Regions from separate parts of the Fischerella sp. genome, predicted to be linked through region 1. Evidence: riboswitches for the same ligand, from Rfam matches in the RefSeq annotation. Region 1 holds a riboswitch; each other region holds the start of a gene.

Region 1 (5,810 bases):
TTTGTCGCAATGGTAAATTGTGAATGCCTGCCTGCAATTGCTGCGCTAATTGTTCGGTTGTGGGCACGACTGGACTGTGAATATCGTAGATCCCATTGCCAATTTGATGGGAGTAGCCAGCATTGGTGACTTCTTGCAAGGTGCGGTTATTGCTGCGACTGTTCTCAATTGAAATCACATCTGCATCTAGACGTTCAATCTCTTTGATGATGTCGCCAAATTCGCAATAGCACATATGAGTATGAATTTGGGTTGATGGCTGGGCGATCGCCGTTGCTAAGCGAAACGCATCTACCGCCCAGGAGAGATAGTCATTCCAGCGTTCTAGTTTCAGCGGTAAGCCCTCCCGTAGAGCAGGTTCATCTACCTGGATCACCCGCGCGCCAGCAGCTTCCAAATCGGCGACTTCTTTGCGGATTGCCAAGGCAATTTGGAATGCTTGTTCCTGTCGAGAAATATCACTACGTGGGAACGACCAGTTGAGAATGGTGATGGGACCTGTGAGCATTCCTTTCACAGGTTTTTGAGTTAAAGCTTGCGCCACCTGAAACTCTCGCACCGTCATGGGTTGAGGACGCGCCACATCGCCATAGATGATCGGTGGACGCACGCAGCGACTGCCATAGCTTTGCACCCAGCCGTTTTCAGTAAAAGCAAATCCAGAGAGTTGCTGACCGAAGTATTCCACCATATCTGTGCGCTCAAATTCGCCATGTACCAGCACATCAATGCCGATCTCTTCCTGGAACTTAATGCACTCGGCAATCTCAGCATCGATCGCCGCTTGGTATTCTGCTGCTGTCAGTTCTCCTCGCTTGGATTTTACCCGCAGTTGTCGGACTTCGGAGGTCTGGGGAAAGGAACCGATCGTGGTCGTGGGGAGAGCAGGTAAGGGAATCTGTTGGTCTAAACGCAGGGAATAGGAGAGCGATCGCTCGAAGTCCTTCGCTGTCAAATTCTTAACCGTAACCTGCACGCTTTCATTGGCAGGACTAAATTGCTCGAAGGCGTTCCACTTCGTTTGTACCAAGGCTGAGCGATCGCTCAGATCATCCCCGGCTAATATCTGTGCCAGCAGCACGACCTCATCCAGCTTTTGTTCTGCGAAACTCAGCACATTTCGCAAGGGTTCTGGCAGTTTGGTTTCTCGCGTTGCATCGTAGGGAACAAATTGTAAGGATGCAGATGGCTGTATCCGAATGTTAGCCGTGATGTTTTGAATCGTTGCTAATGTTGACAGCACCGTATCGGGACGAATTTTCCAGATGTTACGCGCATCGACAATGCCCACCCCCAACTGTTTATCTGCTGGGAAACCATGCTGCTTGAGTAAGTCTAAATTGCGTCCGCGGGTGAAGTCTAAACCGATGCCAGCCACAGGTAATTCCATCACCCAGGGATAAGTCACTCCTAGATCATCAAAATAGGTAACGAGTTGAATGGGTATACCCACTTGAGCCAACTGGGTGTAGGTGGTGGCGATCGCCTCTCTCAGAGCCGTAGCACTGCTTGTGACTAGAATTGGCTCATGCACCTGTACTTCTGTGATGCCCAGTACTTGAAGCTGAGAGAATAGATTGCTATAGAGTGGCAATAGTTTTTCGAGATGGGTTTCCAGATTGCCTTCTAAACGGCTTAAACACAGTAGGGTGATTGGACTAAGGATGATGGGCACGGCTCGTTCACCCAAGAGGGACTGCGATCGCTGCACCATCGCCAAAAAGTCTGCAAAGTTTGCCTCTGGTTGGGCATCAGATGCAATTTCTGGCACCAGATAGTGATAGTTGGTATCAAACCACTTGGTCATTTCCAGCGCCGGAATGCCATCCTTGCCGCGTGCCATTGCAAAATATTGGTCGAATCCAGCGAGATGACGAAAGCGATCGGGAATCAACCCCAGACGAACACTCCAATCCAGCACATGGTCATAAAGGGTGGTGTCACCGATGCCAATGCGATCGATCCCAGCTTCGAGTTGGGTTTTCCAGTTCGCAAATTCAACCTCTCGAACCGTTTGCAACAAGGTTTCTGCATCAGATTTACTGCTCCAAAAGGCTTCTAATGCCTTTTTAACCTCACGATTTCTACCAATGCGGGGATACCCCAGCGTTGCAGTTTGAATGGTCATTGTTGTAGTGTCCTAAATTCTGTAAATAAACGTGCAAAACTAGCTGCTTCCCAACTAAGAAGCAACCCATAAGCAGACAAAGCGATGACACTGTCTTCAATTGACAGCAAGAATGCTGACTACCTTCTCTCAGGTAGTCTCGCCAAATAGCAACCTCGCGTTCAACTCAGATAGTCAATTCAGAACGCTACAATCTTAAAATTCCAACAAAAATCCGATCACAAAAGCTTGAAGTTCGCATCATCCGTACCTCGCAGATGTATATGTAACAGGTTTGTAACTCGGCGGGCATTCTGACTGAGAGAGTTGCGACTCTCTTCACAGCTGCGGGACAGCGGCAGATTCGCACTGCACTTTCCCCCTTGCGTTTGATGGCTGCTCCCCATCAAAACCGATATTTCACACTATACCATCTTCAACCTTGATAAGGTGTTTAGTTTCGCTATCAAATTTGTGGTGCTGTCCCCATTAGAAACTTAAGCAGCCCAACGGTCGTGTTCAGCGGCGGCTAGTTTCCTTGAATTCCATTAATATCTGATGGTCTTTCCATCTATGGGAATAATCTCTCCTCCCATTGAACTCACCAGGGTTTCTACCCATTGCAGAAAACATCGATTTAATGCCTCTGGGTCGATGATAATCCAGTCAAAGATACCAAGAAAATACATTTATTTTTCGCGGAAAATGTTATAAAATCTGGCGATCAAATGCTAGATATTACAGAAGAAATTGAAATAGTCTTAGTTCCAGTGGAATCAGTTTTGGACAAAATTATCCAAGAAGAAATTTCTGTAGCAGGTAGCGTTGCTGCTCTATTTTTGGGTTTAAATTTACTTAGGTAAGAGCATCATGAAAACACAGGTAAAATCTTATGGATCTTGGCGATCGCCTATTACCACAAATTTGATTACTTCGCATACCATCAGATTGGGAAAAGTTAGTTTCGATGGCTAAGTCATTTACTGGATTGAATTGTGACCGTCAGAGCAAGTTAGAAGTATGCTTGTACGCTGGATTCCCGATGGTCAAACTCAGGATATCACGCCTGCGTCTTTCAATGTACGTAGACGTGTTCATGAATATGGCGGTGCTTCTTTCCTTTACCCTATTCTATCCACATAAAAAGCGTGATTATACTGCCCCTGTAAGTGAAAAACCACCTTTGTTGGTAAAAAGTCACGGAAGCCCAACCTCAGCAACTTCCAGCAGTCTCAAATTTAGCATTGCCAACTGCGATCGCCAATTTCTCGATGTGTACGATCCGCCAAGTGGTATTGGTGTCTGGTCTGTTTCTGGAATTATCTGGGCGGGTAGGATACCCACCCCACAAGAATCATCCCTTGATGGGAGCAACTGTTAAATCCTGCTTTTCCTTAACTTGTTACTAATTATTTATCATAGCTTCCCACTGTCCATTTACACAAAGATATTTGATACAAGGTTTATCGACCGTGCAACCAATATCTTTTGGTTTCGGCTGCGGACATGCTTCTGGTGGTGGACTTGTTGATGGGTTTCTTGGTGGAATTATTGCTGGTTGAGTTACTTGTCGTAGTTTTTTTGTAGTAAGCATTCTCTTGTAGCACATTGTGATGCGCAATTTCCTATCTTTTCGCAATTAGTTTCAGTTACGGGTTGGGCAAAGGCTGGAGTCAAACTCAAGAAAATAGTACTAAATATGAGTGAACAAGAGAATATTACACGTTCAATCATAATAAAGCCTCACAAGAATGTAGAAACTGTGGAGACATCTACCGACGCTATAAATCTGTTTAATCCCCGCCGTTATAAAGCTTGGAATTGGCGGAAGTATTCCAAGGCAAGTTTTTAGCTCTTGCCAATAACGTAGTATCCAAAATATAAAGTAGAGTCTTTTTTAGGGATACATCGTATTAAAAAAGTATTCCCGTTTAGAACAGGTTAAATTCTGTGAAAACGATATGATCCCTCTATTCAGCTACTCAGAGGAGATTTAACAAATGGATGTATTTATGCAAGCTGCCATAGAGGAAGCACAACAAGGTAGACAAGAAGGTGGAATTCCCATTGGTTCTGTTCTTGTCAAGGATGGTAAAATTCTCGGCAGAGGACACAACAAGCGCGTCCAAGACGGCGATCCTGTCACCCACGCCGAAATTGATTGCCTTCGCAATGCTGGTAGAATTGGCAGCTACAGAGGTACAACACTCTATTCAACCCTAATGCCGTGCTATTTATGTGCTGGGGCAGTAGTGCAATTTGGTATTAAAAAAGTCATAGCCGGAGAATCTAGAACCTTTTCCGGTGCTAAAGAGTTTATGGTATCCCACGGTGTGGAAGTAATTGATTTAAACCTTAAGGAATGCGAAAAAATGATGAGTGAGTTTATTGAGGAAAACCCCGAATTGTGGAATGAGGATATTGGTAAGTAATTTGGGAAATGGGGAATTAGGCATTGGGCATTGGGCATTGGAAATTGGGCATTGGATAAAGGTTAAAGGGTAAAGGAATTTATTAACCTTTCACCTTTCCCCCTTTTCCCCTTCCCCCTCTTGTTTTTCCGATGTCCTTGCCCCTTCCAGCATAGCTGTCTTCTTCCAACTAACCACTAACCACTAACAACTCTCTTTTCTTTAAGAAAGGCATCAAACGCCAACCTATCTGGAAGCGAAGGTTGTGCACCTGGTTTAGTCGCAGCTAATGCACCCGCTGCTGCACCCCATACCACTGCTTGATGCAAAGAAAGTCCTTGGGATAGTGCAGCGGCTAAACCACCATTAAACGCATCTCCAGCAGCGGTAGTATCTACCGCCTGCACTGGAAACGCAGGCACAAAGAAAGTTTCATCAGAGGTGGCACAAACTACACCTTGTGCGCCTAATTTCACGATCGCATTTTTCACACCCTTTTTTAACAATTGTGCAGCTGCCTTTTTCGCCGACTCTTGTCCAGAGACAGGAAAACCTAGTAGTTGTCCTGCTTCTACTTCATTGGGAGTAATAATATCAACCAAGGAGTAAAGTTCATCTGGTACATCAGATTGTGCGGGTGCGGGATCGAGAATTACGGTTACTCCTGCTTCTCTTGCTGCTTGTGCAGCTGCAACTACTGCAAACATAGGAATTTCAAATTGTAGCAGTAGTGCTGAGCTTCCCGATAGCAAACGCGACACTCTTGTTACATCTTCTTGATTGACACGTCCGTTTGCACCAGGAATAACAATAATTTGATTTTCGCCTGCATCATCAACAGTAATAATCGCAACGCCAGAACTAATTGTTTCATCCATGAATACATTTTCAGTTTGCACACCAGCAGCTTGCAAACTATTTATAAGTTCTGTGCCAAAACCCTGTGCGCCTACACGTCCCACTATCTGAGTAGGGATTCCCAATTTTGCCAATGCTACCGCTTGATTTGCACCTTTACCGCCTGCTGCTTTAAAAAAATGATGTCCTAGCAGCGTTTCTCCAGGAAGTGGTAATCGGGGTGCAGTTGCTACTAAATCTATATTGATGCTGCCAAAGACGATAACAGTCATAAGGGTATTTACGTTGATTTTTAAAGTTATGCAGCGACTATATATGCTACAGAGGGCAATCGCAATAGTTCAAATAATCAAGCGTTTCTATAATTTTGAGGAGTTATTAAGCTACAATTACCAAATATATTTCAGAAAAAAACACATCAATCATATAGAGAC
Region 2 (8,281 bases), on a different contig from region 1:
ACGAATATTACTAAAACTCTCTGTTTTCGTTTAGTTGGAAACATCAGCAAACAAATTACAGCGATGCCTAAAAGATAGCAGACAGATTCAATGCCTGAACAGCCCTCATAAACCTTGACACTTCCTGTTGGCAAATTTAAGAAAACTCCTTGTAGGGACACATCAACACCGCAGTACCAAAGCAGGAAAGCCGAAAATGTAGCCGTCAAGGAAGAAATATCAAACAGAGATGATAGCACTAACTTCGGAATACCTAAAAAAAACAATATAGTGAGTTCTTGTGAATATTGTTTTAATCCTTTGAACCCAGAAGCCAGCAAACCAATGCCTAAAGCAGAAATCAATGGTGAGACGCGAAGAAAAATTTCCGGTGAATTAATATGATGAAAATTAGCACTTTGCCAAAGTACGCCACCAATCAATAATCCACCTATAGCGCTGGGAAAAATTCCACTTTCTAAAGATAGGTAGTGGTGTTTGTCTTCAAGTAAAGAAACGACGGCTAACAAAAATACTACACTCATTCCTACATGGGCAATATCTCCAGATTTCCAAGAAAGAGTTAAGATAATCGCAGTTAAGCCGGCTCCTATTCCTAATAGCCAGAACTGGATATTTTTTAGTGGTTTAATTTCAATCAAGCGCGTAGCTTTCATAGGGAAGACGGAATGAGCAGGATTAGCTTGCTAACTTAGAACTGGAATGATTTAGCAATCATTTTGCTAGCTGCTTTTTGCGCTTCCTTCCAATCAAGCCGGCAACTAACAGCAAAGTTCCTCCAATAGTTGTGGGTTCAGGAACTGCTGTTGCTTTCCATCTGCCGCTGCCACTGACAGGGCCTTGTCCACTTACAGGAAAACCCAAGAAACCCCAAGTTCCATCTGAATCGATACTGAAAATATCTCTCTGACTAACTCCACATCTGGGTAAGCATCCGTCCCAATTGTTTCGAGTCCCCAATAAGGGAGACCGAGGATCTCCTCCCAACACACTCAAAAGCACATCCGTTGGGCCTGGCGGAGACATTGCAAAATTTGTGGGTTTCCAAAAATAGACGAATGCTCCTACAATGCTCTGACCAGTTTCATTCAGTTCAAAAACTGTAGATGTGGGACTAGGGATTTGAAATTCAAAACCATCCAACAGCAAATCTACTGAGAAGCTGTTAACAAGAGAATATTCCTCGGGTGGTGTAAAGCGACGTGCCACATTCAATGGCGGGATAGGGTCTTGAGGATTTTCGTAAACAACACCGGGTCTCAACTGTACAAAACTTCCTGAAAAGGGTTTGTATGTAAATCCTCCACTGCCGACTAACTTTCCTGATTCATCGAATAACTCTAGCGTTGCCGCATTGACATCTTTAAAGGTGGCAGAAGCAGCTAGAGTTTGGTCTGTGGCGACAAAACCCGCTGTGAAAACAGTTGCAGCTACAGTTGTGTGTGTTAGTAGCTTCATTGTGAATTTCATAAATTTTATACCTTTGATGGGCGTGATTGCAGGAATAACTGCAAGGCAAGCATCGTAGGTTGTCAGTGCGATAAAAAAATAGGTGGTGTTAATTTAAATATGAACTGTGCGGCTCTAAGGTCATCTTGCAACTTGCTCGCACTGGAACTTTCCTTACTTTGGATGCAAGGAATTCTAAGTCTGAGATAGTCTATTTCTTATCCTTACAGATACCTGCCCAAGGGTAACTGCAAACTCTATAGTTCGTAGATGATATTGTTACACTGCTATTGTTGAGTTTTTCATCTTTCAGTAACTAGTTGCAACGTCAGATAAGCTAGTTAAGCCAGCCAGTTAAGACAGTTAATACAACAACAATCTGTCCGTGATGACAAATAACTAAGTCACTGTATACCTTCACCCCCTCCCCCCGCATTTTGGAACTGGGCAAGATTCAGTTAAGATAACAAGGCAACTGTGAACCGTAACAAAATAGGGAAATACCGGTGTAAGTCCGGGGCTGTGCCGCAGCTGTAAAGGGATTTTAGATTTTAGATTCTAGATTTTAGATTGGCATTAATCCAAAATCCAAAATCCAAAATCTAAAATTGCCTAAGCCAGAACGCCTATGTGTTACTAACTCACTCTATTTCCTGCGTTGCACGGGAAAGGAGCTTTAACTGAGAATGCTTATTTTTGATACAACAAATCTGAACCAACCAGAATACCCAAGCGTCGAAACTCTAGAATTGCCACCATTGCCAATTAAGCGTCCTGTATTGATGATTGGTCATGGCACTAGGGATGCAGATGGAAGGCTGGCTTTATTAGATTTTGCTGCGATTTATCAAACTTTAGATCGATCGCGTCCAGTCGTACCTTGTTTTCTGGAATTGACTGGCCCGACAATTCAAGAAGGTATCGACCAGTGTGTAGAACAAGGCTACACAGAATTCTCTGTCTTACCAGTGCTGCTATTTGCCGCACGGCATAATAAGTTTGATGTTACGAATGAGCTTGACCGCGCTAGGGCTAAGTATCCGCAGTTGAAGTTTCATTACGGGCGGCATTTTGGAATTGCCCCCGGTATTATCGAATTGTGGCGATCGCGTTTAGCAGAACTCGACAAACCAGAAAATAACCCCCTGCAAATCTCTCGTGCTGATACAGTTCTGTTGTTTGTCGGTCGTGGTTCCAGCGATCCTGATGCGAATGGTGATGTTTACAAACTCGCTCGTATTCTTTGGGAAGGTAGCGGCTACTCAACTGTCGAAACCTGCTTTATTGGCATTACTCACCCCAGACTAGAAGAAGGTTTCCGTCGCGCCCGTTTATACCAACCAAAACGCATTATTGTTTTACCATACTTCCTGTTTACTGGCGCTTTAGTGAAAAAAATCTTTAACATCACTGCCCAGCAGCAGGAACAATATCCAGAAATTTCCATGACCTGTTTGCCAGAAATGGGCCTGCATCCCCAGCTATTTTCTGTACTTAGGGAGCGAGAAATCGAAACTCAACTAGGACAAGTGCAGATGAATTGTGAAATGTGTAAATTCCGCCTCGCAGCTGGAGCAAATCACCACGGACACAGTCATTCTCATGACCATCACAATCACGACCACTCCCACCTGCCTGTAGATCCATATGCAGATATAGAGCAGTACCATCAAAAAATTTGGCAAGCACCCTAAGAAATGATGAATTATGAATGATAAAAGAGTTTCATAATTCATCATTCACCATTCATAATTTTGTTTTTATGTCCAAAGAATTCGCCATCGGTAGCAAAGTCCGCGTTGTCGCACTACCACCCTACGTTAAAACCGCCGATCCTATGCCTATGTTGCGTCCTCCCGATGTGATTCGCATTGGTGAAGAGGGTGTGGTATTTGATCGCCGTCCCGGAGGATACTGGGGTGTCCGCTTTGCTAGGGGAGCCTTTCTCATGGAAAGCCAATACATCGACAGTGTAGAATCTCCCCAAGCTGAGAATAGCAGCCAGTAATTGTTAACTTATGTTAAACCGCACTAGCTCCCCTACTTAAGATTTACTTTAAGCTAAAAGGCATTTAATTTGCATTCTCAAAAAAATCAAACTCTTGTGGGGTGGGCGTCTCGCCCGCCCTGATTATACAACTTAAATGCACATCAGCTTATAAATCAACTCTGACTGACAAAACTTTAACAAAAAATTAGGAATAAAGAGGCAGGGACAAAGGAATTGGGAAACCTTGCTCCTTTAACCTTTAATTTCCCTGCCTGATTCGGTCAATTCAGCCTGACTAACTATAGTCTAGACAGCAGCGAAATAAACTTTGGACTTGACAGGATCGGGAACCATTGTCTTGTCACCAGGTTGCCAACCAGCTGGGCAAACTTCATCGGGGTGAGACTGCACGTACTGAATAGCTTGCAGTGTCCGCAGAGTCTCATCAACGTTGCGACCAAACGCTAGGTTGTTGATTGTCGCGTGTTGGATAATACCATCTTTGTCGATGATAAACAGACCACGCAAGGCAATACCAGCTGCTGGATCGAGAACGTTGTAAGCGGTGCTAATTTCTTTCTTAATGTCGGAAACCAGAGGATAGTTAAGATCGCCGACACCCCCAGACTTGCGATCGGTCTGAATCCATGCTAAGTGTGAAAACTCGCTATCAACGGATACACCCAGGATTTCTGTGTTAACTTTTTTAAATTCTTCGTAGCGATCGCTAAAGGCTGTGATTTCAGTTGGGCAAACAAAGGTAAAGTCTAGGGGATAGAAAAACAAAACAACATACTTACCGCGATAGTCGGAAAGTTTGATAGTTTTGAATTCCTGATCTACCACAGCCGTTGCTGTAAAGTCGGGGGCGCTTTGACCAACACGGAGGCATCCTTCTGTAGACATAACTAATTCTCCTTGAAATTACTTGCGTCTAGCTGCCCGCTTTCTACAGGTGTACAGGTGACACTCACCCGTCCACGTCCTGACAGCTTAATTAATTACGAACTGTTACGACTATATCATACTCATAACGATTTTGAGTAGCAAATGCTGGATTTAGATACAAGAGAATGGTTGCTCACAAATGGTTTGGGAAGTTTTGCCAGCGGTACGCTTTCAGATGTTCGCACTCGTATGTATCATGGTTGGTTGTTTGCTGCAACCAATCCACCTTCTGGGCGTACTCTGCTGCTTTCACATTTAGAAGCTAGCCTGGAACTACCAAAGCAAGTTATAGCATTAGGGACGAATTTCTGGGGCAGTGGTCAGATTGATCCGACGGGTTACGAACTACTGCGCTATTTCGATATTAACCCAGTTCCCAAATGGGTTTGGGGTGAAGACAACTGGCAAATAACCAGGCAATTGGTGATGCCCCACGGTTTAGGAGGGGGAGAGGGGGAGAGTGGGAGAGGGGGTGATGGGGTGAGGTTTTTTTCCCCACCTCCGGTTCTCCCCATCTCCCCATCTTTTTGCCATCGCCTATTAATTCAATACCGCTATGAAGGCAGTGATGTCGCGATTTTGAGGTTGCGACTGCTAATCGGCGATCGCGATTTTCACTCCCAACAAAAAGCAACTCTGGGATTGCAATTCTCGCAGTTGCTGGGGCAAGGGCAAGTTTGCCTGCAAGCGATAAATTCAGGACAGTTTGGCACACCTTGGCACTTGCGGTGGACACGAGGAAACTATCAACCAGATGCATTTTGGTATTGGAATTATCATTTACCAGAAGAAACGCGCCGAGGATTAAGCGATCGCGAAGACCTCTACAGTCCTGGTTACTTGACAGTGGCTTTGATGCCAGGAGATGCAGTGACTCTAGAAGCAAAAGTGGGTTTTCCCGACAAATTACAAACTGTTCTCACTGATGATATTTTTGCAGAAGCAATCGAGGCAGAGCAAGAGCGACTTTCTCACATTTTTGGATGGGGAGAAGGGGCAAGGGGCATGGGAAAAATCACTACTTCAATACCCAATACCCAATGCCCAATACCCAATGCCCAGTACCAAATTTGGCAGCAATTACTACGGGCAAGCGATCAGTTTATCGTTTACCGAACCTCTATAGCTGGTCCTAGTGTCATTGCTGGTTATCATTGGTTCAATGATTATGGACGCAATATCTTGATTGCTTTACCAGGGTTAACACTAGTTCCGCAACGCTTTGACCTGGCGAAAGGACTCCTAGAGACTCTTGGGTGTTACTGTCGCCACGGACTGATTCCCAATACATTACCGGATGGAGAAAGTGAACCTTTTTACAACAGTATTGATGCAGCACTGTGGTGGATAGAAACTTTAGGGCTTTACCTAGAAGCTACGCAAGACTGGCAGTTTTTAGCGCAGCAGTACCCAGTAGTACAGCAAATTTATAAAGCTTTTATTGGTGGTACGCGCTACAATATCCAGGTTGATTCTACTGATGGGCTGATTGGTTGGGATGCTCGTGGTGTAGCCTTGACTTGGATGGATGCTATAGTTGATGGGCAGCCTGTCACACCTCGTCGCGGTAAGCCAGTAGAAATCAATGCTCTGTGGTATTCAGCTTTATGTTGGGCTTCTCGATGGGCAGAAATATTAAGTGAGCAAGAAATCGTTACCGAACCGAGTCGTTTGGCTAAGCAAGCGCAGCGTTACAGCCAGCAAGCACAACAGGTAAAAGCCTCACTGCAACAGTTTTGGAATTCCCAGCTTGGCTACTTATATGACACTATTGAGCCGGACGATGGACGCAATTTTCAGGTTCGTCCAAATGCAGTCATAGCCCTTTCTCTCGCTCATTGTGCCTTTTCTGCCCAGCAAGGGCAGCAAATATTACAACGTGCTACCGATCGCTTACTTACACCTTATGGTCTTCGCACCCTCGATCCAAGCGATCGGTCGTATGTGGGTAAATACACAGGCAACTCTGAGCAACGCGATCGCTCTTACCATCAAGGAACTGTTTGGAGTTGGCTAATTGGGCCTTATATCCGTGCTTGGCAGCGTTTTCATCCAAATCAAGCCCTACCCTTTGATTGGCAACCCCTGCTAGAACACTTCCTTTCCGACGCCTGTCTAAACTCCATTTCTGAGATTTTTGATGGTGATGAACCACATACACCCAGAGGTGCGATCGCTCAAGCTTGGTCGGTTGCTGAGTTGATCCGCCATATTCGTAGTTAAAAATAATGGCTCAGGTGTGATTCGAACACACGACCTAAGGCTTATGAGTCCTCCGCTCTAACCTACTGAGCTACTGAGCCAAACTTTTCTCACCGATTTCTAAATATAGCATACAAGTTTCGTTATGACTAGTATCAGAATATTAATAAATTTACCCCTGATGTAAATTAAAGCCGTGACAAAATCATGTTTTAATCTGCATATTCTAAATTAGTGGGTCATGAACTTTTAGTACAGCACCACCGATGAAAATCTTTATTCCTTCTGCCGTCTGCCGTCTGCCTTCCGCCTTATTTTCAGAGTAGTCTAACTATTGTGGGGTAGGCGTCCCCGCCTGCCCTCAGAATGCAAATTAAATCTGGAACAGCTTAGTTGGTTGTTGCCAATGCCAAACAACTAGTTTCCCCACTTTTCGACAGCATGGCGCAGCGGCCCTGGTGGTAAGGCTTCCAGCGTTAAAGATTCGCCCTTGCTAACTCGTTGTAGGACATCGAAAAATGCCTGCACACCAGCAGCTGCACCATCGGGATGATCCATAATGCCAGTACCGGCGTTGAGAATTACATCCTGACCGTAATCAACCAAAGCTTTGGGAACGATGCCAGGATGAATACCAGCGGAAGGGACAGGAAAAACACCACGACTGTGCAAAATATCTCGGATCTTACCTTCTTCGACTGGGTCAAAGGGTAAACTACCGTAGTGTGCGGGATACAGCACGGCGTCCGCACCAGCATGAGCCATCAAGGTTCCCAATACCACAGAGTATGCCATACCATAATCGGGGGCAGCACACATTGCTCCAGCTAGTGCTGGATGGGCGAAGATGGGAACATTAATTTCTGGGTCGCTGGCTAAGGCTTGCAGTACCGAAAAGCCGTAGGTAAGAACATTCAACAAGAGTGCATTGGCGCCTTGCTGTACCAAAAGACGCGCTTTCTCTAATAATTTATCTGCCGTACCTGTAACATTGACAGCATACAATACTGTACGTCCGGTGGTTTGCTTGACTTCTTCAATTACCTGACGACAGGCTTTCAGGCGTTCTATGGTTGGGGCAATATCCAGATCGCCGAGAATTTCGTCATCTTTAATAATATCTAGTCCGGCGTGGGCTACTTCTGCCAAAATAGCGGCGTGATCGGTGGCTGAGAGTCCCAGTGCTGGTTTGAAAATAGCCATAATCAACGGGCGGTTAAATACCCCCAGTCGTTCTCGAATACCGCTAATGCCCAGTTTGGGATGTAGACCATAAGTTTTTGGTAAACGTACCGCCACGATTTTTGCCGCACCAGCCATAGAGTACTTGCCAAATATCATCGTCAACAGGCTGGAGATGTCGTTTTCTACATTTGCTTCAGGAAAGCGAATCGTGGCGATGCTGTAACTTGTTTGGGCTTCTGTTTCTACTGAGGCTACTTCTGCTAAATGCGATCGCAAAGCTGCTTCTCGGTAGGCAAAACGGGCATCCCAAGTTCCAACTGTTTGCCCAACCGCGATAATTTTGGCTTGCTTTTCTGGGTCAACACCCGCAGGAAAGCGGTAGTCTACTTCAATGGTCATTAGTCAATAGTCAATAGTTAGTAGTTAGTGGTTAGTAGTTAGTGGTTAGTAGTTAGTGGTTAGTAGTTAGTGGTTAGTAGTTAGTGGTTAGTAGTTAGTGGTTGTTAA
Region 3 (8,281 bases), on a different contig from region 1:
GTTGTTGGTTGTTGGTTGTTGACCTTTGACCCTTGACCTTTGACCATTGACCCTTGACCCTTGACTGTTGACCATTGACTATTGACTAACTATGAACTGGTGGCAAAGACTCAAAAAAAATCCTTTAGCGCGATTTGGGGCAATTTTGCTCATAGTTTTCTATGTGACAGTAATTGCCGCTGATTTCGTCGCCCCTTATGACCCTTATGCCTCCCAACCGAATGGTTCCCTGCTACCACCGACTAGAATTCACTGGTTTTCGAGTTCGGGGCAGTTTATTGGACCTCATGTTTATCCAACAATTCAAGGAGACACAAATTTAGAAACAGGCGATCGCAAACTCATTGTAGACAAAAGTAAACCCTCACCTCTACGGTTATTCGTTCAAGGTTCCGAATATCGCCTTTTCCAGTTGAATTTGCCTTTACCACCCAAGTGGGATGAAGTAACTGTCATCCCCGGAATTCCTTTGAATTGGCATTTATTTGGTACAACTGGCGAAGCTAAAATCAACCTCCTAGGTACTGACGATCAAGGACGCGATCAATTCAGCCGCTTACTACATGGCGGTCGAATCAGTTTGTTTATCGGTATTGTGGGCGTTGCCCTCACCTTTCCTCTCGGGATGCTAATTGGCGGAATTTCTGGTTATTTTGGCGGCTGGGTTGATGGTATCATCATGCGCCTAGCCGAAGTACTGATGACCTTTCCCAGCATATATCTATTAGTAACCTTGGGTGCAGTTTTGCCCCCAGGACTAACCAGTACTGAGCGATTTTTGTTGATTGTGTTGATTACGTCGTTTATCAGTTGGGCTGGCTTAGCACGAGTCATTCGCGGACAGGTACTCTCTATCAAAGAACGCGAATTTGTGCAAGCAGCACGAGCAATGGGTGGCAAGCCACTATATATCATCACTCGCCATGTTTTGCCGCAAACTGCCACATACATAATTATCTCTGCTACCCTTGCGGTTCCCGGTTTTATCGGTGCAGAAGCAGTACTCAGTCTGATTGGGCTGGGAATTCAACAACCAGATCCTTCCTGGGGCAATATGCTGTCTTTAGCAACCAATGCTTCTATATTGGTGCTGCAACCTTGGCTGATCTGGCCACCAGCATTGGTGATTATCCTGACAGTTTTAGCGTTCAATTTACTGGGAGATGGACTGAGAGATGCCCTCGATCCCCGTAGTTTGCAAAGGTAGATTGTTGTTTGTTGTGGGTTGTTTGTTGTTTGTAATCACCAACAACCAACAACCAACTACTAACCAAAAACACTGCCAATTGAACGAGCTATGTTTTGTGGTTGCATAGCATCTGTCGCAGCGGTCGGTTCATAGCCGCAGTGAACCATACAATCTGCACACTTGGGATTGCTACTAGCACGACCGTATTTGCTCCAGTCAGTTTTTTCTAGCAGTTCACTGAAGGTGGCGTAGTGACCTTCATTTAACAAGTAACAAGGTTTTTGCCAACCAAGCACACTGTAACTAGGACTACCCCAAGGTGTGCATTCATAGTCTTTTTCACCAGTCAGAAAATCTAAAAATAATGGATTGTGATTAAAGTTCCATTTTGTTTTACCTGCTTTGAAAGGAGCTAGAATTTCTCGAAACAGGGCGCGTGTTTGTTCTCGCTTGAGAAAATGCTCTTGATCTGGTGCCCACTCATAACTGTAGCCTGGAGAAATCATCATGCCATCAATGTTGAGTGTACTCAGGAAGTCAAAAAATTCCTGCATTTGTTTAGGATCTGCGCCCTCAAAGATAGTCGTGTTGGTAGTGACACGAAAACCTTTGGCTTTAGCAGCGCGTATAGCTTGAACTGCAATGTCAAAAACACCTTTGCGATTAACGCAGTAGTCGTGCCAATCTCGCATTCCATCTAAATGCACGCTAAAAGTTAGATAAGGCGAAGGTTGGAATTTGTCCAAGCTTTTTTCTAACAATAAGCCATTCGTACACAAGTAAATGAACTTCTTGCGCTCAATCAATCCCCGCACAATCTCATCAATTTGGGGATGTAGCAGAGGTTCTCCTCCAGGAATGGAGACTATGGGAGCTCCACACTCTTCTGCTGCTGCAAAGCACTGTTCTGGTGTCAGGTGTTGTTTTAGCACGTCTGTGGGATGCTGAATTTTGCCACAACCAGGACAGGCAAGATTGCAACGGAATAGTGGTTCTAACATCAAGACTAAGGGATAGCGTTTGCGTCCTTTCAAACGCTGGGTAAATATATATTTCCCGACTTCTAATGCTTGTTGTAAATGAATAGCCATTTTTGTATTACTCCTCACCTCACCTGAAAACTAGGATAACGACTTAATGAAACTCATGGTGAACACAGATAGTAATACTTATGATTTTTTTGAATGGGTTGCGATCGCTTTAGCTTATGATAATCATTATCATTATTGTTTAGCTTTTCACTATGACGTCCACAACACCTACAAATCCTTCTCCAGCAACCCATTTATTGCATCGTCCCCGTCGTCTGCGGCGCACAGCAGCACTGCGGCGAATGGTGCGAGAGATTCATCTGGACGTCAACGACTTGATTTATCCACTGTTTGTCATGGAAGGAGAAGGGCAAAGAGTCGAGATTGCTTCTATGTCTGGGTGCTACCGCTATACTCTGGATTTATTGCTCAAAGAGATAAAACAAGCTTTTGATTTGGGGATCAATGCTGTTGCACTCTTTCCTGTTATCCCAGAAGCTAAAAAAGATGATGTCGGTACAGAAAGCTATAACCCAGATGGACTAGTACAGCAAACCGTCAAAGCTATTAAACAAGTAGTTCCAGAAATTGTCGTGATTACCGATGTTGCTCTTGACCCCTTCACCACTCACGGTCACGATGGTTTGGTGGATGAAAAGGGTACTATTCTCAATGACCCGACCGTAGAAGTTTTAGTGAAAATGGCGCTTTCCCAAGCAGCAGCAGGGGCAGATTTTGTTGCACCTTCTGACATGATGGATGGCAGAGTTGGGGCAATTCGCAAAGCTTTAGATGCAGAAGGATACTTTGATGTCGGAATTTTGGCATACTCTGCAAAATATGCATCTGCTTACTATGGCCCATTTCGAGATGCTTTGGATTCTGCCCCGAGATTTGGCGACAAAAAAACTTATCAAATGGATGCCGCTAATGCTAGAGAAGCAGTGAAAGAAGTTGCTTTGGATATTGCCGAGGGTGCAGATATCGTCATGGTAAAACCTGCCTTAGCTTACCTGGACATCATCTGCCAAATTCGCAACACTACGAATGTACCAGTAGCAGCGTACAACGTCAGTGGTGAGTATGCAATGATTAAAGCTGCTGCACAGATGGGCTGGATAGATGAAAAACAGGTAATTTTGGAATTATTAACTAGTATGAAACGGGCTGGTGCTGATTTGATTTTGACCTATTTTGCCAAAGAAGTAGCTTTGATGTTGGCTTAACCAAATCTAATTCAGCTACTATTCTCAACACTCTCATTCTCGTTACCAGGTTGAACCTGGTAACTAGGTTTTGGAGGTTCCGCCTCCTGGGTAACGCAAATAATACGGAGAATATTGGTGTTATGATGAGAAACGTTCGGTTCTGGTGAGGATCAGCCACTGGAGGTAACGGGGAAAGTTCGGTGCAAATCCGACACTGTCCCGCAACTGTGAACTTAATGAAGTGAGTCAGGATGCCCGCCGAAGTTGATTCATCAGTTCTATACATCTGCGAGGTACAGATGACCGCTGCTAAAGATATTTCTACAATTTCTACAACGAATGGGGTAAGTGCGCCCTCTCACACTCTTTTTGTTTGCAAAACTTGTGCTAGCGTTTGGCAAGATGGCAAACGAATTGGTGAAAGCGGTGGTCAAAAGCTACTACAACAGCTTCAGCACCTAGCGCAAGATTGGCATTTAAAAGATAATTTTCCCATCCAGGAAGTTGAATGCATGAGTGCTTGCGATCGCTCTTGTGTTGTTGCTTTTGCTGCTTCTGGGAAATTAACCTATCTGTTTGGGGATTTACCTGTGGATGGCAGTGCCGCAGCCATTCTGCAATGTGCTAGTCAATACTATACCAAGCCAGATGGTTTACTGCCTTGGTCAGAACGTCCCGAACCCCTGAAAAAGGGAATTTTGGCAAGGATTCCACCCACACCTCAGTTGGGTAAAAACTAAAAATTTTTAGGGGCGATAGCGCCCCTTTTTTATACCTAATGTGCTAGAAATTATCCTTGGAGGAAGTTGTTAGCACTCAAACGAGATGGATCAAATTTTTCCAACGGATTAAAATTCTCGAACCCACCGGATTTTGCTTTTCCATCCACATCCAAGCGCACAGTAGTATCAGCCCCCACTGGCTGCAATTTCAGGACATCAGAAAATTTTTGTGAGTTGCGATCGCTTGGTTGAGTCAGGATACCGCATGAGTCGATCGCATCTTGGGTTGGTTCAAAATCAGATCTCATACCATCAATCAGCCGATCTTTTCCTAAATCACCGTTGATACGAGTGTTACCTTGACCACCCGTGAGAATATCTATGCGATCGTCACCGTAGAAACGATCGGCACTATTTTCTCTACCGCTATTCAGGGTATCGTTACCATCGTTATCCCTAACAAAGCTAACACCTTTAACTTGAGAAGTTGGTAAACTCGCTGAAGTACTGACAGCAAACTCAAAAGCACCAATATCCGGTTTTGAATCGCGGGTAATGCCACGTTGGTCAGTAGTTATAGTCCCGTTACTAGTACCAGCATTAATCGCCGGACTTCCTGATAGAAGTGGATGCACCAAAACTCCATCAATATTTTGTAAAGAATCTAATTTTGGATCGGCAATGGTGATATTTGCAGTGGCGTTGTTGTCATTCCCCAACATCGTGCCTTTGGGGGGATATTGAATATTGCCGCCATTGTCTGTTAACTCGCGATTCGTTTGTTGTTGAATACCCCAAGCGTTTGTGCCATTATCGGCGGTGTTGTTGTAAAAGATAGTATTTTGCACGCTGACAGGGGCATCGTTAGCAGCAGAAATACCACCCCCAACCCATCCGGCATAATTGTTAGCAATTGTTGTGTTGACGATGCTGGTGGGACTGTACAGTGTCATGCCACCACCCACATTACTATCCCCTTTACCCGATACCCGGTTGCCAGAGAAGGTGCTATTGGTAATTGTAGTTGGCGCATCCATTGTCCACAAACCACCGCCCTGACTAGAAGCCGTGTTATCGACAAAAGAGGTATCGCGAATTGTTAAGCCTTGGTTGAGTCCGTTACTAAGTAGCACAACTGCACCGCCATTTCCGCCGTTACCGCCGTTGGCAAGGGCACTAACTTCGTTGTCTTTGAACACGGAGGACTCGATACTAACGTTATCTTGAGTACCAGTGTAGAGGTAGGCAGCACCGCCTTCCCCTCGTCCTTTGTTGCCTGCAAAGGTACTGTTAACAATGCGAATGCTACCAGAGGCTTCATCGATGGCGCTGGCACGGTCTGTATAAATAGCGCCACCGTACCCCCTCAAGGATGGATTGTCTTTGCCTGCGTCGTAGGAAGCGCTGGTGGTATCGTTGTTGAGAAATTTACTGTTTTCGATGGTGAGTTTGCCATTGAGGCTGTTGATGGCACCGCCGTTAATGCCTTTGTTATTGGTAAACTCGCTGTTGCGGACAGTTAAATCTCGTGGCCCCCAGAAAGCGATCGCTCCTGCTCCCCGTTCATCATTTCCTGCTGTGGCTCGATTATTATCAAACTGACTGTCAGTAACTGTCAGCGTCCCTTCATAGGCACTGAAGATAGCACCACCGCCTTGATCCGCCACGTTATTTTTAAACGTAACGTTCTCAATCGCCAATTTGCCTTGGTGAGTAGTGCTAATTGCTCCACCGCGCTCGTTGGTATATCCATTTACCAAAGAAAGATTTTTTACTGTTAGGCTGGTGGGTTGGACAGATGTAGAGTTGAGTAAGAAAATCCGGCTTTTGTTGTCACCACTGATAGTTAAATTGTTAGCTTCCGCACCATCGATAGTCAGGTTTTTGCCAGCACCAATCTCAATTTGCTTTGTCAGAGTAATCGTTTGATTTGCCAGACTAGAGTCAAATTTTATTGTGTCGCCAGACTGTGCATTAGCGATCGCATCTCTGAGGGAGCCTGAACCACTATCATTTGTGTTAGTAACTGCGATCGTACCCAGAACACCAGCGTAGGTTTCCATTACCTCAAGATGCAAAATTGGTGTGTATTCAATGTTGCCCAGCCTTACTTCTAAATCCCAATTTCCATCTAAAGCATTGTTTCCCGTCAGTGTTCTAGAGGCGGCGATGTTTACCCCAGTTAAAGATTGGAATTTCTTCAGAAAAGCTTTTCCCTCTATTCCTCTAGCGACATTACAACCATAAATGAAAAGGTCAACACCTCTGAAAATCGATAGCGATCGGGACTGTCTAAAATAGCGTTCCAGGTTGTCAGAATTTAACTGAGCATTACCTAAAGACAACTGTCCAGGTGAACCGTGAGAAAAAATGTGTACGGCTTTTACAACTGGTTTTTCAGCCAGTACAGCCATAATTTGTTCAACTCCATCCCGTTGGCAATCGAGCAGATAAATATCAACATCTGGTGTAATACCATTAGCAATGACTTGATAATTCTCAATCGCAGAATCTATGAAAGCAACTACACGCCCTAAGTTGCGAATTTGGGAATGAACAGATGTTTGATAGGTACAATGCATGAAAAATTCCTCTAAAAAACAGTTGGCTTAGTAATGCATCTTTGCTCATCAATCCTGAACAAACTTGCGGTAGACAACTGCAACCCTCTATTTTTTTGATGCGGCCCTGTAAATATTAATGAAAATCGACTTAACCTAGTTAAAAGCGCCGATTTTGAGTCTCTTTTCTAATGCACAAAAAATCTGCAATCCAAAAGGCTTTTAAAGCATCTAGTTTCTGTTGTCAGTATCGACAAAAAGACCTTCCAATTCTGTTAACCTTCCCCCTGCACGCCAGTCACTACAACCGGGGAACCTGATAACGCACAGACTCCCCTTTATTTTCCTTCTGCAAAGTATAATGCGTCAGACGTATGAACGCAACTTGGTATAAGCACTGACCCAAGATTTTCACTCTCTTGCATGCTCCTGACGTAAATTTTATATTTTTGCGCTATTATGATAACGATTATCGTTTTATATATAATATGGTCAGTGATTTAAGTAGGACGGTGTAATTAATTAAAGGTTTGTAGTCAGGACTTTAGTCCTCAAAAAAGGGCTAAAGCCCTTACTACGAAATTATTTCAATGATTTTACGTTACTTAACATAGCTTGATTTATTCCCACCGACTTACTTAATTCAGTCCAAAGACAACTTACTTTAGCCAGGATGAATTTTTCATTTGGTAGACAAACAGCGAAAGCAAATCCAGAAAAAATAAGGCAAGTAAAGGAATGGATTTACCAAGCCTTGCAAATAGACGAAAAAACTTCAGTTTCTCTGAGTCAATTACAGTGTACTGAACCTGGTTGTGCACCAATTGAAACAGTAATTGTGGTGATGACAAATCCAGCTCAACAGTACAAAGTTCATAAGTCAATAGCTGAGATTGAGTACCAAGATATTAATCAACTTGTTCATTCTTAGTAAAAATAGGATGTTCTATGGAAAGTATTACTACATCATTCAAAGAAACAATTCTTGAGCTACCCAAAAAGGGAATGCCTGTGACAATCATCACAGGATTTTTAGGCAGTGGTAAAACTACTCTGCTGAATCAAATTTTGCAAAATAAACAAGATTTAAAGGTTGCCGTACTCGTGAATGAGTTTGGCGATATCAACATCGACAGTCAACTGCTAATTTCTGTCGATCAAGATATGCTAGAACTCAGCAATGGTTGTATTTGCTGTACTATAAACGATGGATTAGTTGATGCGGTTTATCGGATTTTAGAAAGAGAAGACCGGATTGATTATCTAGTTATTGAAACTACGGGTGTTGCTGACCCACTCCCAATTATTTTAACTTTTTTAGGTACAGAGTTGCGAGATTTAACTAACCTTGATTCTATTCTGACTGTAGTAGATGCGGAGGCATTTAGTCCTGAACATTTCCAGAGTGAAGCTGCTTTAAAACAAATAACTTATGGCGATATTACTATTTTGAATAAAACCGATCTTGTGGATAGGGAAAAGCTACAAGAGTTAGAAAATTATATTCATGAAGTCAAAACAGGTGCAAAAATTTTAAACACCACATATTGTCAAGTTCCGTTACCATTAA

What was found. Region 1 has a riboswitch for cobalamin ahead of metE (5-methyltetrahydropteroyltriglutamate--homocysteine S-methyltransferase). Riboswitches for the same ligand answer to the same signal wherever they lie in the genome.
Region 2: another riboswitch for cobalamin. It lies ahead of HXY43_RS01830 (sirohydrochlorin chelatase); the one in region 1 lies ahead of metE (5-methyltetrahydropteroyltriglutamate--homocysteine S-methyltransferase).
Region 3: another riboswitch for cobalamin. It lies ahead of HXY43_RS12045 (DUF1636 domain-containing protein); the one in region 1 lies ahead of metE (5-methyltetrahydropteroyltriglutamate--homocysteine S-methyltransferase).

The regions. Positions count from the first base shown of each region.
Region 1 is NZ_JACAEU010000053.1:535-6,344, reverse strand. It holds partial or broken gene metE (5-methyltetrahydropteroyltriglutamate--homocysteine S-methyltransferase) at 1-2,128, opposite strand, end outside; cobalamin riboswitch at 2,394-2,539, opposite strand; gene HXY43_RS07735 (hypothetical protein) at 2,656-2,796, opposite strand; partial or broken gene HXY43_RS07730 (NUDIX hydrolase) at 2,752-2,970, shown strand; gene HXY43_RS07725 (hypothetical protein) at 3,075-3,488, shown strand; gene HXY43_RS07720 (nucleoside deaminase) at 4,108-4,539, shown strand; gene rbsK (ribokinase) at 4,716-5,648, opposite strand.
Region 2 is NZ_JACAEU010000013.1:6,585-14,865, reverse strand. It holds gene crtA (cyanoexosortase A) at 1-656, opposite strand, end outside; gene HXY43_RS01835 (PEP-CTERM sorting domain-containing protein) at 715-1,470, opposite strand; cobalamin riboswitch at 1,902-2,095, shown strand; gene HXY43_RS01830 (sirohydrochlorin chelatase) at 2,136-3,143, shown strand; gene sipA (regulatory protein SipA) at 3,212-3,457, shown strand; gene HXY43_RS01820 (peroxiredoxin) at 3,746-4,345, opposite strand; gene HXY43_RS01815 (amylo-alpha-1,6-glucosidase) at 4,490-6,610, shown strand; tRNA gene HXY43_RS01810 (tRNA-Met) at 6,617-6,690, opposite strand; gene HXY43_RS01805 (RuBisCO large subunit C-terminal-like domain-containing protein) at 7,007-8,173, opposite strand.
Region 3 is NZ_JACAEU010000091.1:4,309-12,589, reverse strand. It holds gene HXY43_RS12060 (ABC transporter permease) at 92-1,207, shown strand; gene hpnH (adenosyl-hopene transferase HpnH) at 1,267-2,280, opposite strand; gene hemB (porphobilinogen synthase) at 2,433-3,446, shown strand; cobalamin riboswitch at 3,567-3,706, shown strand; gene HXY43_RS12045 (DUF1636 domain-containing protein) at 3,728-4,168, shown strand; gene HXY43_RS12040 (DUF4347 domain-containing protein) at 4,219-6,732, opposite strand; gene HXY43_RS12035 (hypothetical protein) at 7,385-7,642, shown strand; gene HXY43_RS12030 (GTP-binding protein) at 7,660-8,281, shown strand, end outside.